DNA from 4 places in the Staphylococcus ursi genome. Region 3 is predicted to be linked to each of the others. Evidence: predicted binding sites of a transcription regulator. Region 3 holds the regulator's gene; each other region holds the start of a gene.
What was found. Region 3 encodes Rex, which represses fermentation and respiration genes when NADH is low (regulators of the CRP and FNR family bind a similar motif). Its sites were predicted from a motif close to TTGTGAAATATTTCACAA; they were not measured.

Region 1: a site for Rex is predicted at 2,154-2,171, ahead of GZH82_RS10370 (formate/nitrite transporter family protein). Genes of this name have one in related genera too.
Region 2: a site for Rex is predicted at 1,820-1,837, ahead of arcA (arginine deiminase). Genes of this name have one in related genera too.
Region 4: a site for Rex is predicted at 2,435-2,452, ahead of GZH82_RS06485 (citrate synthase). Genes of this name have one in related genera too.

What each region holds. Positions count from the first base shown of each region.
Region 1 is NZ_CP048279.1:2,205,726-2,209,950, forward strand. It holds gene GZH82_RS10360 (hypothetical protein) at 1-273, shown strand, start outside; gene GZH82_RS10365 (amino acid permease) at 469-1,857, opposite strand; gene GZH82_RS10370 (formate/nitrite transporter family protein) at 2,225-3,067, shown strand; gene GZH82_RS10375 (hypothetical protein) at 3,155-3,490, shown strand; gene GZH82_RS10380 (hypothetical protein) at 3,497-3,679, shown strand; gene GZH82_RS10385 (hypothetical protein) at 3,894-4,085, opposite strand; gene GZH82_RS10390 (HAD family hydrolase) at 4,082-4,225, opposite strand, start outside.
Region 2 is NZ_CP048279.1:179,589-183,813, forward strand. It holds gene argF (ornithine carbamoyltransferase) at 1-489, opposite strand, end outside; gene arcA (arginine deiminase) at 527-1,762, opposite strand; gene GZH82_RS00800 (arginine repressor) at 2,152-2,631, shown strand; gene GZH82_RS00805 (alpha/beta hydrolase) at 2,749-3,615, shown strand; gene GZH82_RS00810 (response regulator transcription factor) at 3,749-4,225, opposite strand, start outside.
Region 3 is NZ_CP048279.1:1,923,649-1,927,873, reverse strand. It holds gene GZH82_RS08960 (ABC-F family ATP-binding cassette domain-containing protein) at 1-1,261, opposite strand, end outside; gene GZH82_RS08955 (redox-sensing transcriptional repressor Rex) at 1,415-2,062, shown strand; gene GZH82_RS08950 (sulfurtransferase TusA family protein) at 2,182-2,406, opposite strand; gene GZH82_RS08945 (YeeE/YedE family protein) at 2,431-3,513, opposite strand; gene GZH82_RS08940 (LacI family DNA-binding transcriptional regulator) at 3,749-4,225, shown strand, end outside.
Region 4 is NZ_CP048279.1:1,398,212-1,402,436, reverse strand. It holds gene icd (NADP-dependent isocitrate dehydrogenase) at 1-1,196, opposite strand, end outside; gene GZH82_RS06485 (citrate synthase) at 1,242-2,360, opposite strand; gene pyk (pyruvate kinase) at 2,788-4,225, opposite strand, start outside.

The sequences.
Region 1 (4,225 bases), 280 kb from region 3:
TTAACCTACGCTCGCGATCCCGAACAAGCCCAAGACATATTGACTATTTTGAAAGCGAAAGTCCACTCGTATTATCAACAATCACATCAACCCGTTCATACGCATGCATACAGTTCCTATCCTTACGACCTTTATTATATTTGCCTTTACAACTTGTATCACAATCCATTAGTCCCTATTGAATTTGGAAGTCAAAGCAAATTGAATCAAAGTTATATCCAACAAATTATACGAACACGTGCTTACTTTCAAATGTGTGCGATCACACTTTAAAACACTGTATGTGCGATTTTCAGCAAATTTAAAAAGCGGAATGACATCAGCCATCCCACTTTAAACACGCTTTACAATTAAAAATCGACACGCATATTGAAGCACGGATTCATCTCAACTATGCGAATATAAGCTCGATCATTATGATATCGCTATGTATCTCTTTCTCAAAATACAATACGATGCTTGTTACTTTTATAATTTAAAGTCTTCTTTGTCACGTTTATGATAGCCACGTAAAAAGAAAAATACAGCCATAAAACCTAAGAATAAGAAACCGATAATAACAGATACACGTGTTTCGTTATTAATTAACATTGCAACTAACACCATTAATAGAAATGTGATAGACAGATAGTTTGTCACTGGTGCAAGTGGCATTTTGAAAGGATGGTTTTCTAATTTTTCTGGAAATTTCTTTCTAAATTGAATATGGCTAAATAAAATCATAAACCATGGAATCATCCCAGGTAAAATAGATGCACTATAAACATAAACGAAAATATTTTCAGAACCATCAATAAATTGTGGTAATACGACATTTAAAATCACACCAATTAAAATACCAATAGATACAGCTAAAACTGTGTAAAATGGTACACCGTTTCTCATGACTTTTGTAAATATCGCTGGTAATTGACGATGTTGTGCTAAAGTAAAAATCATACGACTCGAACTGAAAATACCCGAGTTACAGCCTGACATCGCTGCTGTAATCACAACGAAGTTAATTAAACCTGCCGCAATCGTAATTCCGATTTTTGCGAATGTTGCAACAAATGGGCTACCAATGTCGTGCAATTCATTCCAAGGATAAACCGTTACAATGACAAAGATGGCACCGATATAAAAGATTAAAATACGCCAAATGACGCCGTTTACTGCTTTTTTAATATTTTTTTGAGGATCCTTCGTTTCACCTGCTGTAATACCGATCAACTCAACCCCTTGATATGAACCGATAACAATAGATAAAGCAAAGAAAAATCCTAACCAACCATTCGGCATGAAACCACCATGTGCTGTAAGATTGCTAAGACCGATTGGATTGCCTCCGTTCCCTATACCGAAGAAAATCAAACCGAAACCGGCAATAATCATCAAAATAATTGTCACGATTTTAATCATCGCAAACCAAAATTCAAATTCGCCAAACGCTTTTACAGAAACCGCATTGGCAGCTGTTAACAGAACAATGACAATCAGCCCTGGAATCCATGTCGGTAACTCTGGAAACCAAAACTTCATATATGCGCCAACTGCGATGACTTCCGACATCCCTACAACAATCCATTGAAAGATGTTGGCCCACGCAGTCACGTAACCTGCAACAGGGTGGATATAATCTGTAGCATAGTTTGCAAATGAACCAGTTGATGGATCAAGATAGACCATTTCTCCCATTGCGCGCATGATTAAAAATAAAAATAAACCTGCAACTAAATATGCAAAAATAACAGAGGGGCCTGTCCACGCAATCGTACTTGATGCCCCCATGAATAAACCGACACCGATAGTACCACCGAGTGCGATCATTTGAATCTGTCGAGAACTTAATCCTCTGTGTAATTGATTATCTACCATGACAACGTTCCATCTCCTTTTGTAACCCCTACTCATATAAAATTGATGTTGAACCGTGCATGTCGCTATTATACTATAAACTATCAGAATTTGAAGAAAAAATTAAAAACGTTAACCCATTCATTTACATTCTTATTTTTAACTCCAAACCGCCTTGATGCGCATATATCCGATACACCTTTAACCATTGATATATCGGTCATTCTACATAACACTTACGTTATCCTACTAAAAATCACTCTTTTATATGATAGCGCTCGCATAACCAACCGTCGAAATATTGTCACATTAAATTTTTGTGATTATATTCACATTATCTCCCGAATTGCTTATACTAGGTTTATTCTTTAAGAAAGGAATCTAATTTATGAAGGATACTAATATTAAATGGGATACAATTTTTTATGGTCGCCAGTGGGTTTCCAATATTATTGAGACGATTCAAAAGAAAGATGTACTTCAGAGCTTTTATCTAAGGCGTTATTTATTAAGAGCAATGATGGCGGGATTTATTATTAGCATCATTACCGTTTTTGTATTAACAGTTAAAACGACATTTGCGCCTGACGTAGCGCCTGGTCTAGTGAATATGGCGGGTGCATTTACCTTTAGTTTTGCCCTCGTGTTAATTCTGTTCACAAACTCTGAGCTTCTGACGAGTAATTTCATGTATTTTACGGTTGGTTTGTATTATCACTTGATTCGTCCGACGCGTGTACTTAAAATATTCACGTTATGTTTTATTGGGAATATGATTGGTGCTGTCATTTTGTTTAGCTTACTACGATTATCCAACGTCATGACACCGGATATGCTACAAATGCTTGACCATACAGTACAAGTCAAAATTCATGATTATAGTTTTCAAAACATTTTAGTCCGTGCGATTTTCGCAAATTTCTTTATTAACATTGCGTTAGTCATTGCCATGCAAATTGATGATGTGTTGGCCAAAATGTTTGTCATGATGTTCGGCGTGACGATTTTCGCATTTATGGGCTATGAACACGTCGTTTATAATGCTTGTCTGTTTATCGCCAGTGCCATTTATCAAACAGATGCTTTCAACGCATTGCATATGACCAAAAACATTGTCGGGGCTTTTCTAGGCAACTATATCGGTGGCGGACTGATTATCGGACTGTTCTATGCTTATCTTAATGATCACGGTCAATTCAAAGCGATTAGAAAAGACAACCAAAAGAACTAATGCATCGTTTGAGAAAGATAGGGACATGTCATCACAGATTGTGGTCTATGTTATAATAAGGACAATTCAAAGACTAAGGAGCATATTATGGATCGCGGACGTATCATAAGAGGTGTTCTCATCTCAATCATTTTAGGTCTACTCTTTTTCTTTCTAAATCAAACACAATCCACCTATACGACAACTGAGTTATTGCTACGCTCAGTACTCGTTGCCATTGTTTTTGCAGTATTATACTTCGTCGTCTTCACGATTTTAAGTCACGACACACGAAAACGCACCTATGGGCCGCCCCTGCTTATTGGCATCATCCTAGGTATACTAGTTGGGCAATGGCTAGAGCATGCTTTGGTTGGTCTCGCAATAGGTGTTGCAGTCAGCTTAATCGTTGGTGCAATACGACAACGTTTTTTTAAGGAGTGATGAGATATGTCAACACAGACGATTGGTATGATTGTCATCGTAATTCTTTTAATTAGTTTTCTTCCTAACGCCTATATGTTATATAAAACCTCAAAGGAAGGCACTGAGAACACACGCTACAAATTAATGGTGGGTGTAGACGCCATGCTATTAGTGTTAATTATTGCTGCCATCTTATTACTAACATAAACAATGCTCATGACATCACAACTGAATCATTGTTGAACTGAACTTGTGGTGTCATGAACTTTCTCTTTGTTATTCCAAATGGATAAATGCATCCCTTGTTATTACTATTCTCCACATTGAAGCCATCCCTTTTACAACAAATGCCACAGTTCACATTCCAAAAGAAAAACGTAGATACCATCACCTCAAATGAGCATGATACCTACGTTTGACATTAAATTTTACCTTGTAAGAAAAAATAATAAATGATTGAAGCAAGCACTGCGTAGACGATGAGTCCTGTTGCAGCGGATAACACATGGATGCGCATCGGAATATGCTTTTGAAAACGTGGCGCTAACACTAAATTGCCGACTAAAATAATCAAAGGCGCCACGATGAAAAATAATATCATTTCTAAACTCATTGTTGAACTCCATTAAAATATTGTGCGACGACTTGACTCAAATCTACATCTTTGGCAAGTAAATCCAATTCCGAAAAATCACTTTGAGCCGTAAATTGATTTGGGTTTACGATAACATCGAGTCCTGCACGAATCGCGCC
Region 2 (4,225 bases), 1.2 Mb from region 3:
GAGTTTAATACCATCTAAATGACCAAAGTTTTCTTTGATTGTCATATAATCCGCTAACATTTGCGTTGGGTGCCAAGCGTCAGTGAGTCCGTTCCACACAGGGACACCAGAATGTTGTGCTAATGCTTCTACAGTATCTTGTGAAAAACCACGGAACTCAATACCGTCGAACATGCGACCTAATACTTTTGCTGTATCTTCTACAGATTCTTTTTTGCCTAATTGGATGTCGTTTTTACCTAAAAATTCAGGATGTGCACCTAAATCGATAGAAGCCACTGTAAAAGCAGCGCGTGTTCGTGTCGATGTTTTTTCGAATAATAAAGCAATGTTTTTACCTTCTAAATAGCGGTGTGGGATGCCTTGTTGTTTATAAGATTTTAAAGTTATCGCAAAATCAATTAAGTCTGAAAATTCTTTTTTAGTAAAATCATCTTCTTTTAATAAATGTCTACCTTTTAAATTTAATGGTTTTTGAATGTCTGTCATTTTAAAAATCCTTTCTATATTTAAGATGATGAAGTATTTATATGTCTTCTCTGTATAAAGGTTGACTCATACATCTTGGGCCGCCACGACCACGCACCAATTCACTGCCTGTAATTTCTATCACTTTGACCCCTTTATCTCTTAACAATTGGTTTGAAACGTAGTTACGGTCATATGTTACGACGACACCAGGACGAATGGTTAATGTGTTTGAGCCGTCGTTCCATTGTTCGCGTGCACCATCAATAACATCGCCGTTGCCTGTTGGGATAAATTCAATATGATCCACATGTAAAGCATCTTCTAACGTCGCTTTAAGTTGGCTTGAATGTGAGATTTTAATATCGTTTGTTACTTCATCTTTTTCGATTGTAAAAATATTCATATGATTTTCTTCTTTAAAGATAGCCGCATGCATTGTGAATTTGTCATAATCAATCATGGTAAAAACTGTGTCTAAATGCATGAAACTTCGACTATTTGGTATTTCAATCGCTAATACTTTTGTAAAAGTGGATTGCTCATCAAACAAAATTTGACGTGCTAAGCGTTCGATGGCTTGTGCTGAAGTCCGTTCTGATATACCAATAGCCAAGACTTCTTTTGAAAGCACTAACTCGTCTCCACCTTCGATATTGAATGGTGAATTTCGATCCAACCAAACAGGGACATCTGCATCTTTGAAACGTGGGTGATGTTTAAGAATGTAGGTCATAAAGATAGATTCTCTACGACGTGCTCTCCAATACATACGATTAATTGTCACGCCACGTCCGATTGAAGCTTGAGGATCTCTCGTGAAATAAAGGTTTGGCATAGGGTCTAAATAAAATGGATATCTGTCATCCATATATTCAACAAGATGGTTGGTTTCGAGTTGGATTTCTTCTTTACGTACACCTGCCATGATTCTATCTACGAGGTCTTGATCACTTAATGTTTCAAAGAGTGCTTTAATTTCTTTTTCATGACCAAGTACTGTTTTTTGAGATTCAGATAAAATATCATCAATAAATTGATCACGTACCGCTTTATCTGCAATCGCTTCTGCGGCTAATTTTTCGAGGTAAACAACTTCAACGCCTTCATCTCTTAAAACTTGGGCAAACTTGTCGTGTTCTTCTTGTGCGACTTTCAAGTAAGGAATATCGTCAAATAATAAGCCACTGAGATGATCAGGCACAAGATTTTCTAATTCTTTGCCTGGTCGCTTGAGTAAAACGGTTTTTAATCTGCCAATTTCACTATTCACTTGGATGGGTCCTTTTTCCATTGTTATGCCTCCTTTAATTGATTACACCCAGATTATAAAGCGCTTTCAGTTATTGAGTTGTGAATGTTTTCTCAATTGATATGTCTAAAACTTCATGTAAATGATTTATTCAATACATAAAATTGATAGATTATGCATGCCGAGTACTAGAATAGTTCATACGGATGAATAATCATTGAATATGACACGAAGTACGCAATGAAAGATGGTGCTTCATTCAATATGATGTATGGATATCCAGTCGACTAGGTGGGTGCGTCTGATGAACAAGAAAAAGGGGGTTTTGAGAGGTGCCAAAAAGTTCACATCTGAGAATAAAATATTTTGTTATGATAATGATGTGTATGGTTGTCTGACTGACCTATCATCAGATTAAGGAGTTTAAAAGTATGAAGAAGAGTAAGAGATTAGACTTAGTATCGATGGTTGTAAAGGAACACGATATTCATACGAAAGCAGAAATTGTAGATTATATTGAACAGCATTTTGGAATCCGATATAGTCTTGCCACGATTAGTCGAGATTTAAATGAGTTGAAGATTTATAAAATGCCATCAGAAAACCAACAACGATGCTACAGACAATATAACGAAAATGCACAAAAAGAAGCGAAAGCAAGACTCATTGATTTGTATCAAGAGGAGATTATTTCGCTTAGTATTAAAGATACGTACTTAATTATTAAAACGTCACCTGGCTTTGCGCAAACGGTGAATTTTTACATCGATCAAATGAATTTAAAAGAAGTGATTGGTACGGTAGGCGGTAATGATACCATCTTAGTGATTACGCATTCGAATGAACTTTCGAAATTTGTACATTACAAATTGTTCAACCAAACGTATGAAGCGTCGCATGCGAAACACTAACCTTAATATATAGAAAAGTTGTGCAATATTGACTTTTCATGGATTTTACAATAGAATCAGGTAAATTTAGTAAACATCGATGAGACTGCATCGAGGGCGTATAAAGAGGTGACATCCATGAAAAAGTTTTGGAAATGGAGTATTGGCATAGTGGTGCTATTGATTGTCGGGTGGGTAACGTATTTAGGCATTTACCGTAATACATCTATCGCCAATAATCCAAAACATGTCAAGTATATTGATAGCGCAACACCCACGTTATTTTTGCACGGTTACGGCGGGACTGTGAACTCTGAACGGTTTTTAGTAAAACAAGCGGAAAATCAAGGTGTCACGCAAGATGTCATTACCGCGCACGTGGACGAAGCGGGTGAAGTGAAATTAAAAGGACATTTGGATAGTGACACGATTAACCCTATCGTACAAGTCGTATTGAAAGAGAATAAAGAAGAAGAGCCAGATGTGAATGCAGAATGGTTTAAAAATGTATTAGTCGCATTGCAAACAGAGTATCATATTAAAAAATTTAACTTTGTCGGACATTCAATGGCGAATATGACTTTTGCACAATATATGGCGACATACGGTAAAGATACCGCATTACCACAGTTGCAACGTCAAGTGAATATCGCAGGGACGTTTAACGGTGTGTTGCATATGAATGAAGAAGTGAATGAAATTACGCTTGATGCGGAGGGTAAGCCAAGTCGCATGAACCCGCCATACCAAGATTTACGCGTATTGAAAGAGGTCTACAAAGGGAAAAATATTGATGTACTGAATATTTACGGAGACTTAAAAGACGGGACGCACTCTGACGGCAGTGTATCGAATACGTCTTCTCGTTCATTAAAGTATCTACTCGGGGACAGTGCGAAGATGTATCGTGAATCCGAATATGTCGGTCCAAGTGCACAGCATAGTGAATTACATGATAATGAAAAAGTCGCACGTGAACTGATTCAATTTTTGTGGGGCAAATAACTGTGAGACACATTTAGAAACGATGACAACTGAATTAACATGAAACGACCACCGCATGCGTATCAAGCTGTGCATGGTCGTTTTTTAGGATATGTGGATGTATGGAAGGTATGCGCAAAAGGCAGTTCTCGCGCTATATCCATCCTTTGTCATGAGCTTTTTTCCATGCATCGAAGCGGTTGTCTGCTTGGAGTTTGTCAATAATAGTCGACGTATAATTGCGTATTGTTCCATCCGATAAATAAAGGGTTTGTGCAATTTCTTTACTGGTGAGCCCTTTTCCAATTTCTTTCAATACCCATTGTTCTTTATCAGTGAGAGGGTTGCGCTCTGTCACAAGCGAGGTCATTAATGCGTCACTGTATTCTTTTTGACCTGCCATAACACGATGTATCGTCTGAACGAGCTCATCGACAGAACGTTCCTTTAATACATATGCATCGACATCGTGTGCCACCGCTGTTTCAAAGTATCCTGGACGTTTAAATGTAGTGACAATAATGACCTTCACGTCGATGGCTTGTTCACGAATGTGTTGTAATACTTCAAGACCAGTCAATCCAGGCATTTCGACATCTAATATGACAACATCGACAGGCTCTGTTTGGAC
Region 3 (4,225 bases):
TATGACGGTATTGATCCCAGACGAAATCTAAAATGGTTTTATTAGAACGGAACTCTGCTTGTTTCTGGTCATAATAGCCAATTTTCAAGTTAGCCCCTTCAATGATTTGACCTGAGAGAGGGGGAACTCGTTTTGCTAAAGTTTTAATTAATGTCGATTTCCCAATACCATTCGGACCGATAATCCCAATGTGGTCGCCTTTATTAATTTCAAAATGAATCGGTACTGTAATTGGTGCGCTGTAACCAATCTCTAAGTCTTGTATATGCATGACGTCATTGCCCGTATTGCGATCGAAATCGAATTGAATGTTCGCACTTCTCGCATCGAGCATTGGCTTTTCAATACGTGCCATTTTTTCTAACATTTTACGACGACTTTTTGCCATGCCGCTTGTAGATGCACGGGTAATATTTTTCTCGACAAACGTTTCTAGCCGTTTGATTTCGCTTTGTTGGCGTTCATATTCCGCGAGTCGCTTTTGAAAGTATTGATCACGTAACTGGATAAACTTTGTATAATTTCCGACATAATGTTTCACTTCGCCAAGAGAGACGTCATAGATTTGCGTCACAATTTTATCGAGGAAGAAGCGGTCATGTGAAATAATGACGATAGCGCCTTTAAAATATTTCAAATAATCTTCTAACCATTCTGTTGTCGCCATGTCTAAATGGTTTGTCGGTTCATCGAGTAAAAGCAAGTCAGGTTCACTCAATAACATTTGTGCGAGAGAGAGACGCGTTTTTTGACCACCACTAAAATCGTTAATTGGACGGTCGTAATCGGCTTCACTAAAATCAAGGCCATTCAACACAGTTTTAATTTTACTGTCATAATGATAGCCACCGAGTTGTTCAAATTCATTGGATAATTGTTCATATTTTGCGATATGTGTTTGATATTCTGTTGTTTCATAAGCTTCGGCATGTGCAGCAAGCCAGTCTGTTTCTTCTTGCATGCGCTTGCCAATCGCTTTAACTTTTTCAAAAGGTTTTGCCATTTCTTCAAAAACAGTATTTTCAGCATTTAAAGTCATTTGTTGTGTCAAATAGCCGAGTTTAAGACCTTTGATTTTTGAGATATGGCCTGAGTCATATGATTCCACACCTGCGATAATTTTCATCAATGTGGATTTCCCCGCACCGTTTCGACCTACGATACCAATGCGCTCACCCGTTTTCACTTCAAAATTAACGCCTTCAAAAATTTCTTCGCCATCAAACGATTTCGTAATCTGACTTAACTGCATTAAAATCATAGGGCATACTCCTTTCATTCTTATTTATTGTACATCAAATCCTATATGTATCAAATACTAAATGTTTCCTTATCATATAAATTAAGTTATAATAAAACACACACACTGTGAAAGCTATCACATACATTAGAAATCATATCGGAGGACTTCAAAATGGGAAAATCAATGAACAAAATTCCTAGAGCGACTTTAAAACGTCTCCCTTTGTATTATAGATTTGTGAATACTTTAAAAGCGAAAGGCGAAGATCGTGTTAATTCGAAAGCCATTAGCGAAGGCTTAAATATAGATTCAGCCACAATACGTCGAGATTTTTCTTATTTTGGTGAATTAGGTAAAAAAGGTTACGGTTATAATATTGATAGTTTATTAGAATTTTTTAAGTCAGAATTGAGTGATTCAGATATTATCAAAATTGGTATTGTCGGTGTCGGTCACTTAGGTACGGCTTTAATTTCTTATAACTTTTCAATCCATGATGATATGACCATTACAGAAGCTTTTGACATTAGAGAAGACATTATCGGTACAACAGTAGGGGATATTACGATTAAGTCGATGGATGACATTAAAGAAACCATTGCTTCAGGCGAATTAGAAGTTGTCATTATTGCGACACCTGAATCAGCAGCACAAGCAGTGACAGATCAGTTAGTAGAAGCAGGCATCAAAGGTATCTTGAACTTTACACCAAAACGTGTTCACGCGCCACAATCAGTACAAGTGCATCAAATTGACTTAGGGATTGAACTCCAATCGCTACTCTTCTTTATGAAAAATTATGGTACGACAGAAGGGTAAATGTTGATGAACTGTGCTCATAATAAATAGCTCATTTTAGAGTGCGCTAAATATGACTAGATAACAAAAAAGCAACGTCCTTGTGATTAGGTGGGCGTTGCTTTTTTGTACGTTAATCATTAAGCTTTTTGAACGGTAATGGTCCAAGAAGCATCACCTAATTGCTCAAATTCAGTAATCGGATAATTCTGCTCTGCTGCCCATTGAGGTATAGCTTCTGTAGCTTGTGTGCAATCGAAATCAATTTTCAATTCATCCCCAATATTTAAACCTTCCATTTTCTTTTGTGCTTCTATTAATGGGAAAGGGCATACCATTCCGATAGTGCCTAATTCGTGTTTCATCATTTATCACCTTTCTTTAATGATTTAATGAGATGCATTTGCTGAAGTACTAGCAATATGCGTTTGACGTCGTGCGGCATTTAGTGGTTTTACAAATAAGAAATAACTGATAAACCATGTCCCTAGTATCATTGAAGCTAAACCTAACCATCCTTGCCATGAAAGCGCTGCTGTAGCAACTAAACCATTACCGATAGAGCAACCTCCAGCGACTGCTGCACCAAAACCCATAAAAGCGCCACCAATGGCACTGTTACGAATGGTTTTAATATCTGGTAAACGCCATTTAAACTCTTTTGCACCACGCGCAGCAATATAAGAACCTAAGAAAATACCCAATACAAGGAAGACGCCCCAATCAATTAGAGATAAATCGCCTGTAGTTAAAAATTGAATGATATGTGCAGAAGGTGTCGTAATACCTAAACCCCCTTCACGCCCAGTTGAATAACTCATCGGCCAAGCGATTAACGCAATCAGTCCTATTGCAATCGCTGCAACAAATGGATGGAATCGTTTTTCAAATAAAAAGTAACGTACACCTGTATAACGTGATTTTAATTTCGGAATCGTCACTTTAGGTTTTGGCTTACGTAAAGTTTTGATGACTAAAAATACTGTTATACTCACTAATGCGGTAATCCACAACCAACTCGGTATACCAGTTGAAGTAGAAATATCTGCATTAGCGACGGTTTGGCTGTTAATGACATTTTTCAATGGTAATAAAATGCCAAATTTTGAAATCGCAGCAAACAATCCATACATAACCAACGCGATCCAACTTCCTATAAGACCTTCACCAGCACGATACCACGTTCCTGTTGCACATCCACCAGCCAATACAATACCTACACCAAAAATAAATGATCCAATGATGGTGCCGACAATAGGGAAGGTACCATTATGTATAGTCAAAACACCTATGGACGTAAAAACAAATAACCCGACCGCTTGAATTGAAATAGCAACTAGTAAGGCATAGAACATTTTATTGTTTTTTTGCACATACATATCTCTAAAGCCTCCTGTTAGGCAAAATCGTGTACGTTGCATAACGAAACCGAGTAAAACCCCAACAGTTAAACCACTGATCATTGTCCACATAAGAATAACCCCTTTCCATATCCGATTATTTAAATAGGTATTATACGGGATATACAAAATGAATGCAATAAAATCCATAGAATAATTTTAAAAATACCTATTAGTCATCACATGTTGAAATTGTTCGCTAAGACTTGAATGTTACATTTTATTTTTACACTGCATCGTATTTTATACAGAAATAGCGAGAGGTTTTATGATAAAATAGCTATTGAGACTGTGAGGTGATGAACAATTGAATATACAGGATATCGCCAATCTAGCAGGCGTTTCTAAAAGTACAGTTTCAAGGTATTTGAATCAAGGGTCGATTAGTTTAAAGACAAAGCGAAAAATTCAACACGTCATTGATACATACGGTTATGAACCGAATCAGTTTGCTCAAAGTTTAAGAGCACAAAAAAGTATGATGATTGGCATTATTTTCCCACGAATGTATTCTCATGCCGTGGCCCAAACTGTTAAAGGGATTAAAGCGAAATGTGACGAATTTGGCTATCAAATGTTATTGAATTTGACTGAGCGTCATGTGGAACAGGAACTTGATGCGCTGAAATCATTTAAAAGAAGTAAAGTAGACGGCATTTTATTTATGGCGACTGCAGTGACAGATGTACATATGGCTGTCATTCAAGAGATAGATAAGCCAGTCATCATCATTGGTCAAGCGCATGCGTCGTTAAGTTCGGTTTACCACAATGATTATCAAGCT
Region 4 (4,225 bases), 530 kb from region 3:
CGTGCAAAGTCATACGTTACAACTTTTGAAGCAATCGTTTTTTCAACAGAATTTGTAATTAAATCCGCTGCTTCTTGCCAGCCGATGTGTTCTAACAACATGACACCTGAAAGCAAGACTGATGAAGGATTCACTTTATCTAAATCAGCATATTTCGGAGCTGTACCGTGAGTCGCTTCAAAAATCGCGTGACCTGTTTCAGAATTGATATTCGCACCTGGTGCAATACCGATACCGCCTACTTGAGCTGCTAATGCATCAGAAATATAGTCACCGTTAAGGTTCATTGTCGCAACAACATCATGATCAGCTGGACGTGTTAAAATTTGTTGTAAGAAAATGTCTGCAATAGAATCTTTAATAATGATTTTGCCATCTTTTTCAGCTTGATCTTGAATTTTGTTCGCTTCGTCTTTCCCTTTTTCTTCAACAAGACGATCATATTGTTGCCATGTGAACACTTGATTACCGAATTCATTTTCAGCTAAATCATAACCCCATTGTTTGAATGCACCTTCAGTAAACTTCATAATGTTACCTTTATGCACAAGTGTCACTGATTTACGATTGTTATCGATTGCATATTGAATGGCTGCACGTACTAAACGCTCTGTACCTTCTTTAGACACTGGCTTAATACCGATACCTGAAGTTTCAGGGAAGCGAATATTTTTAGCACCCATTTCATTTTGTAAGAAATCAATTACTTTTTTAACTTCTTCGCTACCTTCTTTAAATTCGATACCCGCGTAAATATCTTCAGTATTTTCACGGAAGATGACCATATCCGTTTGTTCTGGATGTTTCACTGGTGAAGGTACACCTTTGAACCAACGTACTGGACGTAAACAGTTAAATAAGTCTAATTCTTGACGTAAGGCTACGTTTAATGAACGGATACCGCCACCGATTGGCGTTGTTAATGGTCCTTTAATAGCAATTAAATATTCTTTAATTGTATCTAATGTTGCTGTTGGTAACCATTCACCCGTTTGGTCATAAGCTTTTTGACCCGCTAACACTTCTTTCCAATCAATTTTTTTCTCACCGGCATAAGCTTTTTCTACGGCAGCATCAATGACGCGACTTGCTGCTTTCCAAATATCTGGCCCGATACCGTCACCGATAATAAATGGTACGATTGGTTGATTTGGGACTTGTAACCCGCTGTCCGTTTTTACGATCTTTTCACTCATGTTTAATACCTCCGAATTTTGAAACTTTATGATATATAGACTTAATTAGCGCTCTTCAATTGGCACATATTTACGGTTAACATCACCGATATATGTTGCACGAGGACGCATAATTCTGTTATCTCTTAATTGTTCTAAAATGTGCGCAGTCCAACCAGATGTACGACTTACTGCAAAAATTGGTGTAAAGAGATCATGATCAATGCCCATGCTGTGATAAACTGTCGCACTGTAAAAGTCAACGTTAGGCAATAATCCTTTTTCTTCTTTCATGATTTCTGCTATTTTAACAGAAACATCGAACAATTCACTTTGTCCAGTTTCGTTAGTGATTTTTTGGCTCATTTCTTTCAAGTATTTCGCACGTGGATCACCATTTTTATAAACGCGGTGACCGAAGCCCATTACTTTATCTTTATTTGCAAATGCTTTTTGTAAGTAGTCTTCAACGTTGTCCACTGAACCAATTTCAGTCAACATTTGGATTACGCGTTCGTTTGCACCACCATGTAACGGTCCTTTTAATGATGATACTGCAGCTGTGACACCTGAATACATATCTGATAATGATGACACGGCACAACGCGCTGTAAACGCTGATGCATTTAATTCGTGATCAGCATGTAAAATCAATGCTTTATTAAAACCTTCTACCTCTACATCAGTCGGTTTTTCCCCTCTAAGCATGTATAAGAAATTCGCTGCATAGCTTAAAGAAGGATCAGGCTTAACCGGTTCTTTCCCTTCTCTTACTCTTGCAAACGAAGCGACGAGTGATGCGATTTTTGCTTGAATACGAATCGCACGCTCTTGTAATGCTTCTTCATCGTTATCATCGGCATTTTCATCAAAGTGCGCTAAATAAGAAACCGATGTACGTAACGCCGTCATAGGATGTACTTTATCAATGGTATATTCTTCAAAATGACTATACATTCTCGGATTTAAAGTCATGTACTCAAATAATTTTTCTTTTAATTCAGATAATTCTTGTTTCGTCGGTAATCGATATTTCCACAATAAGAAAACAATCTCTTCAAATTGTGCATTTTCAGTTAAATCATCGATATCGTATCCCGCATATGTGAGTTGGCTATCGATAATTGAACTGATTTTTGTTTCAGTTGCGATTACCCCTTCTAAACCTCTCATTAATTCTGCCATATGAAATTCCCCTTTACTTTATATTCGTTCTTTGTAATGGCTTTCAATAACTATTATAGCCAATATGATACGTTTTGTGAACTTTTTAAGAACTGACATATGTCAGAATAATCTTATAATAATTCGGTTAAAATGATTTCATTAATTTCTAAAACACTGATATAAAGCGTTTTCTGTTATGTTTTCATCACTAGTCTTAGAAAAAACACATCATCATTTGCATTCATTATCATTAATAATAAAAAGATTTGATGACAGAGTATATTTGTAGAAATATTAATTTAAGTGTAATTAAACTCTTTTTGCACCCGAAGTCGTACATGTGATACAGAAAGGGTTTTCACATAACAGTTTAAAAAAAGGGTTGATAAGGCGTATTCACCTTACCAACCTTTTTAAAATTAATACAGTATCATCTATTTAAAAATTATAGCACGTTCGCATAACCTTCATAAACTTTACCTTGTGTCGCATCTACTGTAACTAATGCATTATCAGGAATTGTATTGACGACGTTGTTGACGCCTACAACAGTTGGAATACCTTTTTCAAGTCCAATAATAGCACTTGAAGAAGTTAAACCAGCTTCTTCAGTAACTAAAGCAACAGCCTGATCTAAATATGGGGTAATGCTCTCATCAATCGATGGTGTCACAATAACTGCTTGATCTAAGTCGCGGCCTTTTAATTCAGAACCATTGTTCACAACGACTGTACGACCTACTGCAGAGTTACGACCAATTCCTTGACCACTTGCTAAGTCTTCACCAACAAGATGTAATTTCATTAAGTTTGTTGTACCAGACTCACCTGTTGGTACACCTGCAATGATAATGAGTAAATCACCGTTTTCAACACGTTCGCTTTCGATTGCTGTTGCTACAGAATTGTTCAATAATTCGTCTGTAGTAAAGTTACCTTCACGAACGACTGGGTAAACACCCCATACAAGTGTACATTGACGCGCAGTTGTTTCGAATGGTGTCACTGCGATAATATCAGATTTGGGTCTGTATTTAGAAATGGTACGTGCAGTTTTACCACTTTCTGTTGCAGCCACAATCGCTTTAACACTTAGGTTTAAAGCTGTGTGTGCAGCAGATACACCAATTGCGTTTACTAGTGATGTTTCAACAAGTTTTGTACGATCTGATAACAGTTGTTTATAGTTTTGAGCTTGTTCTGCAGCTACTGCGATATCATGCATTGCTTTAACCGCTTCTTCTGGATAAGCCCCTGCTGCAGTTTCACCTGAAAGCATGACTGCATCTGTACCATCGTAAATTGCGTTAGCTACGTCAGACGCTTCTGCACGTGTCGCACGAGGATTACGTTGCATTGAGTCTAACATTTGTGTTGCAGTAATAACTGGTTTTCCAAGCTTATTACATTTACGGATTAAATCTTTTTGTACAATCGGCACTGCTTCTGGTGGAATTTCAACACCCATATCCCCTCTGGCTACCATTAAGCCATCAGAAACTTCAAGAATTTCCTCAATATTATCGATACCTTCTTGGTTTTCGATTTTAGGGATAATGCTAATTGTACGGTTGCCCACTTCTTCTAAAATTTTACGGATTTCTAAAACGTCACTTGCACGACGAACGAAACTTGCCGCAATGAAGTCAACGTCTTGTTCGATACCAAAACGAATATCTTGCGCATCTTTATCTGTAATACCCGGTAAGTTGACACGTACACCCGGTAAGTTGACTCCTTTTTTATTTTTAAGTTCTCCCGTATTTAAAATTTTACAGTGAACTTCGCCTGCTTCATGATCAATAGATTCTACTTCTAATTCAATCAATCCATCATCTAATAAAATAAATGAACCGACCTCAACATCGTTAATTAAGTTTTCA